DNA from 2 places in the Proteiniborus sp. DW1 genome. Region 2 is predicted to be linked to the other one. Evidence: riboswitches for the same ligand, from Rfam matches in the RefSeq annotation. Region 2 holds a riboswitch; the other holds the start of a gene.
The links. Region 2 has a riboswitch for glycine ahead of DW1_RS07025 (GrdX family protein). Riboswitches for the same ligand answer to the same signal wherever they lie in the genome.

Region 1 (4,199 bases), on a different contig from region 2:
AAGCATTCGCTTTTTATCAGCCTCCGTATTTGGTATATATCTATGCATACTATTCCTCCTTACTACAGAAGTCTTCGTAAGCCTCAGCATCCATTAATTCTTCAAGTTCTGATTCATTTGAAAGCTCAATTTTTGCAATCCAGTTTGCATATGGATCTTCATTAAGTAATCCTGGTTCTCCTTCTAAGTCTTCATTTACTTCAATTATTTTACCTGATACAGGTAGATAAGAGTCTGAAGCTGCTTTAACTGATTCAACTACTGAGAAAACATCTCCTTTGCTTAACTCATCGTCAACTTGTGGTAATTCAACATAAACGATTTCTCCTAATTTGTGTTGTGCAAAGTCTGTAATTCCTATAGTTGCTTCATTTCCTTCTACTTTAATCCACTCGTGATCATTTGAATATAAAAGACCTTCTACTATTTTCATAAACAAATTCCTCCTTGATTTTAATTTTTATTTTTTATATTTAGTTTATTTTTTATAATGCTTTTGATAAAATCTCTTATTTACAACTTTTGCTTTTAAACTTCTATTTCTTACTTGTATGATAATTTCTGTATCAAGTTCAGTATATTCTATATCAATCAATGCTAGACCTACATTTCTTTTTGTAGAAGGTGAGAAATATCCTGTTGTTACATATCCTATTTTCTTACCATCTGCAAAAACTTCGTATCCATGTCTAGGAACACCTTTGTCTATCAATTCAAAACCAACTATTTTTCTCTTTAAGCCTTCTGCTTTTTGTTTAGCTAAGGCATCCTTTCCTATGAAATTCTCCTTATTTAGTTTTACGAACATCCCATATCCTGCTTCTAATGGAGTAATGTCCTTTCCAAGTTCATTCCCATAAAGAGGAAGGTTTACTTCGAATCTAAGTGTATCTCTAGCACCAAGACCTGCTGGCTTTAGTCCTTCTTCTTTTCCAGCTTCCATTATCTTATCCCATAACTCTTCTGCATGGTCATGGTCAAAGTAAATCTCAAATCCATCTTCTCCAGTATAACCTGTTCTTGAAATCAAGCAGTTCACTCCTGCTATGTTCACATCTCTCTTTAAATAGAAGAATTCTATTTCTGAAAGATCTGTATCAGTAAGCTTTTGAACAATTTTCTGTGCATTAGGTCCTTGAACAGCAACTTCAGATATATCATCTGAAAGGTTCTTAACAGTTACATCAAAACCCTTTGAATTTTCATTAATCCAGTCTACATCTTTTTGAACATTAGCTGCATTAACTACAAGGAAATAATGATCTTTTGAGAACTTATAAACTAAAAGATCGTCTACAACTCCTCCATCTGGATAGCACATAAAACAATATGCTATTTGGTTATCATTAAGTACTGCAATATCATTTGTTACTAAATATTGAACAAAATCTAATGCTTGTGGGCCTGTTATCTCTATTTCTCCCATGTGCGAAACGTCAAACATACCTGCCTGTGTTCTTACTGCCTCATGTTCTTGTGTCAAACCTTCATACTGTACTGGTAATGCCCATCCTGAATAATCTACTATTTTTCCACCATGCTTAAGATGAGCATTATAAAGTGATGTCTTTCTTGGTTCTGTCAAAATAAACTCCTCCTTTCAAAATATAAAGTTACTTTAATTAAATTTTAGCTAATTTAGCTAATATAATTATACAACTAACAAAAAAATATATTCACTACAGAGGGCAATATAATATAATATACCCAAATCATAAGTAAATCTTACAATTATAATTATAAAAAAAGGAATATAATAGCATTAAAGCATTAGAAAGCCATGTGCCATTATATTCCTCTGTTTCCTAACCTGAGAGCTTCTGCATTTATGTAATACATTTCTCCTTCGGCGCCGAATAACCGGACTCTTCAGAGTTCTATCTGATGACGATACTTTTGCCTGAAAGTTTCTATAAGGACCGGCCTGTCTTATATTGCTTCTTCGGCTATCTTATGAAAAGATATCTCACGCCACCTTCATCTAGTACAATATTTATTTGGTTAACCTGCTCGCATTAAATCATAATATATTTTTTTATAAATATCAACAATTGATATATTTTTAACTTAAGTCTCGTTAAAAAATTAACTATTTGTTTCTAAAGTATAGATTTATATTGTGATTTAATGAGGCAGCACATTTTTGGCTATCCGCTTTATCATATTAATTTGTCTTTGCTGTATCTATAATGATATTACATATCATAAAAAATATCAATAACTATTGCTTTATTGTATTATTTTTGTTAAACTTTTAACCATTGTTTTTTTACTAGATATGTATTCTTTTTATTTATAAACCTTAGCAAATAATTTATTGGCTAATTTACTGGACTATAAGTAACAACTACAAATTACTTTGTATTTTTGTTAAAATTTCTACTTATTAAATAGTCCTTAAATTTGTATATCTCCTACAAGCAAAATATGATACAATAAAAATCATAAATTATATTCAAAACAGATAATTGAATTATTAGACTCTTGGAGGTAAAATATGAGCGATAAATGGTGGTATATGGTTAGAGACTTTCAAATGAAATTTGGACATCCCTATAGAGATACTCCTAAGCTTCTTGATTCTGATAGAGTATGTAAGAGATATAGCTGGATGCTCGAAGAGATAAACGAGTTTAAAGAAGCCAGTGATATATATGAACAGGCAGATGCAATGATAGACTTAATGTATTTTGCATTGGGAACTCTTGTTGAAATGGGGGTCAAACCCGATAAAATATTTGAGATTGTACATAATGCAAATATGGACAAGCTATGGAGCGATGGAAAACCTCACTACAATGGAGATGGAAAAACTATGAAGCCTGAAGGTTGGAAAGATCCTTATCCTAGAATTAAAGAAGAAATAGATAATCAGGCTAAATAAACACATAGATGTATTTATAAAAACTGTAAAGAATAAGGGTTCTAACTATTAGAACCCTTATTCTTATTTTATTCTAGGCATATGTTTTTGCCTTTTAATTTAAATCTTTCAGCTATTTCATCTTTTCTTTTCTTAATATCTGTAGAATTTATAGTATACATTACTCCTTCTACTGTATTTATGAAATGCTCATATGGAAGCCCTACTGACATTTCTTCATCCTTCCATTTTGCCAGCATTCTAGTACTAGGACATAAAGCAGATATATTCATTTGTCCTGTTAGATAAGGTACTACTGTAATTTCAGAGCAAATTGCCTGCATAGCTCCATAATCTAACTCTGGCTTTATTCCAAGATGATATACATATCCTTGAGTTAGTCTCATTACCTGATAAGGATTAGCAATAAATATCACTACATCTGGAATAATATCAAAATCATCTAGAGGCTGTATTAATACTCCATAAGTCGTAAACCCTGCTCGATGCAAGCTCTTTATTTCCTTTCTCATTCTATATGCTGTAGCATTTGTGGCATAAAGATTGTAGGAAAAATATTCTCTCCCAGATTCTATGGTTTCATTGCTATCTTCTAAGGATAAAGCAGTAGTTCCACCATCACACCCATGATTAGATAACTTTGATTTAAACCTAAAGCCTCTAGTAGCCTTCTCAACCATAACACAATATGCTGTTTTCCCCTTTATTTCATTTACCTCACACTTGTTATATTCTTCCTCTGTAAATAAAAGTTTTATGCCTACTGGTTTACGTTTTAAATCTAGCATTAACTCTAAATTCTCAACATATTCTTTAACTATTTCTTTTGGAAATTCTTTTGGGCTATTACCATAAAATATATTATCGTGTCTATAAGGTGACATACAATCCCTCCTTTAGTATCTACGCACCTATTCCTGTGCCTAACTTTAAAACTTTAAAATATTTCAATGCCATGACTACTCCTAAACAAAATGTAAACCATATTACCATAGCTATTTTATCGAGTTTTTCTATTTTTATCTCTTTATAAAAGGTTCTCTCCTTATATGTGCCAAAAGCCTTACTTTCCATGGCTAATACAACTTTTTCTCCTTTTCTAATAGCTGTAGCTAGCATAGGGACAAAATATCTTTTAACAATCTCTGTTTTCCCAAAAAAACCCTTTTTTTCTTCAATACCTCTCACTACATGAGCTAATCTAATTTTTTCTAGTTCATCCTTAAATGTTGGTAAAAACCTATAGGCAGTCAAAGTTGAATATCCTACTACATATGGGAGCTTTAATTGTTGTATTAAGCTTAATATAAATTTT
Region 2 (4,199 bases):
CTACATCTACACTTTTTATGTTTTCGTCATCGCTTATTGCTGCGATTAGTTCTTCCTTGTTGACAAAAAGTATTCCATTATCTACTTTTGTTTTGTCTCCAAACTGTACATCTTTAATGATAATATTACCTATTTCTAGGCGCATAGAGTTCACCTCCTCTTAATATTTCACTTGTGACATATATATTGTAACCCTACAGAATAGGTTTTATAACCCATTCTATAGGTTGGTTACCTAAATCAAACTAAAGTAAATTTATATAGTTATATATATTTTTGAATCATTGCTTCAACATTTGCTGGTGTAGCATCATCTTTAACTAATTCATCAATTTTTTGTCCATCTTTGTAAATTGCTATAACTGGCAAGCCTAATATTTTTTGTGAAATTGCAAGTCTTCTAGCTTTACCAGTATCTAAGCTAGTAAATTTCATTTTTCCTGCATACTTTTCTGCAAGTTCATGAACATGTGGCATTAATGCTTTACATGGTTCACAACCTTCACTCCAAAAATCAACTAAAACATAACCTTCTGCCTTGAGCACTTCCACTTCAAAAGTATCCTTATCAACTGCTAACATAGATATCCCTCCTATAATTTTTGTTTTATATTTAAAATTTTACTCTTCAAAAGCATTCTCAATATATTTTTCAGCTTGAGTAGCGGCTATAGCGCCATCTGCAGTTGCAGTAACTACTTGTCTTAATGATTTTACCCTACAATCACCTGCTGCAAACACCCCAGGTATATTTGTTTTCATGTTGTCATCTGTTATTATGTATCCATTTTCCATTTCTACCATGCCTTCAAACAATGAAGTCACTGGGTCATATCCTACGAAAACAAATACTCCGAATGTACCGTCATCTTCATCTGCAACTATTTCTGTAATTTCTCCTGTTACTCTGTTTTCAAGCACCATGGATTCCAGTATTCCTTCACCTTTTACTTCTTTAACTACTGAGTTCCATATAAAATGTAACTTTTCATTTTTAAATGCTTTTTCTTGAATTGATTTAGCTGCTCTTAACTCATCTCTTCTATGAACTATAGTAACTTTTCTAGCAAACTTAGTTAAGTACATTGCTTCTTCAACAGCTGAATCTCCACCACCTATAACATAAACTTCTAAGTCAGTAAAGAAATCAGCATCACATGTTGCACAGTATGAAACACCTTTACCAGTAAGTTCTTTTTCACCTGGACATCCCATTAATCTTGGCTTAGCTCCAGTTGCAATTATTACTGATTTTGCATGGTATTCCCCTTTTGCTCCTTTAATAACTTTAATCTTGTCTTGTAATTGTACTTCTTTTACTTCGTCTAGTACTCTTTCTGCACCAAACTCATCACATTGCTCTACCATTCTTGCAATTAGAGATGGTCCTGAAGCATTTTCAACTGAACCTGGATAGTTAGCCACTTCTTCAGTAGTAACTATTTGTCCACCAGCTTTTTCTTTTTCTAATATAAGTGTTTTCATTTTAGCTCTTGCTGCGTATAAACCTGCTGCTAAACCTGCAGGGCCTGAACCGATAATTATTGTATCGTATAAATTATTTGTCATGTGCTTCACTCCTTTATTTTATAATAAATTATATCCACTAAGGTTTAATGGCTAACATTTGTAAAGTGTAATACATGAATCTATAATAAGTATAAAAATACATATTGTCATTGTCAAATAAATTTACCCAAACCTTTATATTTTATGCAAGTCTAAATCAAGTTGCTTAGTACATTTTCAATTAAAGATAAATCTACTGTTTGAAAATCAAAAAGTGCAATATCTTTCCAATCTGGTGTTGGTCTATTAGCTATAAACTTTTTAGTAGTCTCTATGGCACTTTCAATAATAGTCAGAGACTTCATATCTAATTGCTTTTTATTTTTCGAAATTAATATAGTTCTGTACGGAGTTTCATTAGGTTTTATGCTACCTGCTAAAGGATGGGACAAAAGCTCATGCCCTAAATGAATTTTATCTCTAACGGTTTCTAAAACTCCGAGGTAATCCTTATGATACAACTCTACTTCATAGGTAGATGCAAACTTTTCTTTTATCAAGGGATTGTTTGTAATAATTACTTTCTCCATTATCTCACTCCCTACAATCCTGAAAATTTTAGCACAAAAAAACAGAATAGAAGTAACATTATTATGTGCCCCTCTACTCTGTTCTAAACCTGAGAGATTCTTCTTTTTCAAGAATTGCTCCTTCGGTGCCATAGGCTTTCCAGAGAACTGTCCAAATACGGTCCTTTTGCCTGAGAGATTCTCCATAAATGGCAAACTTATGACTTACTCCTTCGGCGCCAATTGATATTGGTCTCTTCCGCATTTCTCATCCAGCTTTATTTTTTTAATTATAGAATTGTTAAATACAAATCAGTTTTCCTATTCAAGAACATTATAATACATAAAAATTTTGTATACAATACTTTTTTAAATAATTTTATAATAAAATTTCTTAAATAACCTTAACAATTGTTATTAATTAATGAACAGAGCATACAAATATAGATTGGAAAATTTCATATTTCTTAACCATTGATTTGTCTAAATTTAAATAGAAAAAACTGTCTACGCTTAACAGCATGGGTTGTCCAAAACTTGCTATGAATGGTTTTTTAGACCTTGCTCAGTGAAATTCCCACTCACTATATGATATGCCCTTATCTTGACCCACAGCCTGACTCCCCATGTTTGCTACATCTCTGAATTTAACCGAAAAGAAATACTATTTGATAAAGCTTTTCTCCCATCAAAACTATGTGTAGGTGTCTAATGGTATACATATTTTAAAGTCCGGGTATAGTCCCCAATCCATTATGTACATGCTGAAGCTGGATTACTTTTGTACATTTTTTCAAAAAGTCATCACTAAATTTATGTGAAACTATTATAGTACATGTGTCTTCTAATTCAAGTAATGTCTCTTCAATAATCTGCTGATTATAATCATCTAATGAAGCAAAGGGCTCATCTAACAATATATATTTACATCCGCTGTACAGTAATCTGGCAAGGGCGATTCTTTGTAGTTCACCTAAACTGACGTTAGTCTGTTCCGAATCCAAAATTGTATCTTTTCCGTGCAGCGACCTGGATAACATAGTGTCAAGCCTGAGTAATTTTATATATTTATTGAATTTTTCCTCATCATATTCATGATTCATGATGATATTATTTTTTATGGTATCCTCGAAATAAGTAGGAGTCTGAGTCAATAATTTCAACTTTGAAAAATATGATTCATCTGAAATACTATTCAGCTCCAAATTGTCAATTAAAACTCGCCCCGTATATTTATCCAATTGCTTATTAAGTATTTTTAATAGGGTTGATTTTCCTGTGCCCGATTCACCAATAACTGCTATAATATCACCTCTTCGGGCCGTAAAACTTATATTGTCTAAAATCTTTTTGCTTTCCTTGTATTCATATGATAAATTTTCTACCCTGATTTCACTTAATTTAACATCTAGTCCCTTAGGTGTACTATAGTCCAGAATTTTTTTTACTTTATCTCTTATTCCCTTAGTTGAATTTATAGAATTAGTAAACCATCCTAGCATGAATATTGGAGCCATAATTGAATTAGAAATTTGAATTATAAAGACGATATCACCTGCAGTCATATGACCATGAATACTCAAATAGATTGACACTAGATATATTAAAATAAAAAGCGTAGTGCCTAAAAGATTATTGATTTTTTCAATTATGCCATTAGTGTTGGAGTAAGAAGTTAAGCTATTATTATAATCAGAGTAATATCTTTTAAAGTCGTTGCGTATTACATCGTTGTATGCAAATGACTTGATAATGACTATGTTTTTACTGTAATTTTTAATCTTTCTGATTAAAATATTCAGTTTTTCCATTGTTTTCATCCACTCATTATTTACTCTGTTTTTTGTAGCCACAATCATAATTATCATTGTTATCACTGTAAATAAAAGTGGTATGATATAAATAACATTTAACATTGTTATATAATATAGGGCAAGTAAAAAGGAAACACCAACAGTCACAATCTTCATTATTATAAAATAATAGTTGTTGAATAGGCTCGACAATTCATTTGTTATGAGATTTATATCTGAGGATTCGTTATTTTCCTCTGTCAGATATTTTAAGTCTCTGCTGTAAAGACTGGATAATACATCTGAAGTCAGTTCATTACTAATCTTC

Region 1: another riboswitch for glycine. It lies ahead of gcvT (glycine cleavage system aminomethyltransferase GcvT); the one in region 2 lies ahead of DW1_RS07025 (GrdX family protein).

The regions. Positions count from the first base shown of each region.
Region 1 is NZ_FMDO01000002.1:6,458-10,656, reverse strand. Features, by position in the region: gene gcvPA (aminomethyl-transferring glycine dehydrogenase subunit GcvPA) at 1-48, opposite strand, end outside; gene gcvH (glycine cleavage system protein GcvH) at 50-433, opposite strand; gene gcvT (glycine cleavage system aminomethyltransferase GcvT) at 479-1,585, opposite strand; glycine riboswitch at 1,789-1,883, opposite strand; gene DW1_RS00065 (pyrophosphohydrolase domain-containing protein) at 2,498-2,884, shown strand; gene DW1_RS00060 (DUF169 domain-containing protein) at 2,953-3,768, opposite strand; gene DW1_RS00055 (CbiQ family ECF transporter T component) at 3,788-4,192, opposite strand.
Region 2 is NZ_FMDO01000030.1:3,660-7,858, reverse strand. Features, by position in the region: gene DW1_RS07040 (glycine/sarcosine/betaine reductase component B subunit) at 1-145, opposite strand, end outside; gene DW1_RS07035 (thioredoxin TrxA) at 265-582, opposite strand; gene trxB (thioredoxin-disulfide reductase) at 622-1,569, opposite strand; gene DW1_RS07025 (GrdX family protein) at 1,722-2,285, opposite strand; glycine riboswitch at 2,248-2,350, opposite strand; gene DW1_RS07020 (ATP-binding cassette domain-containing protein) at 2,804-4,199, opposite strand, start outside.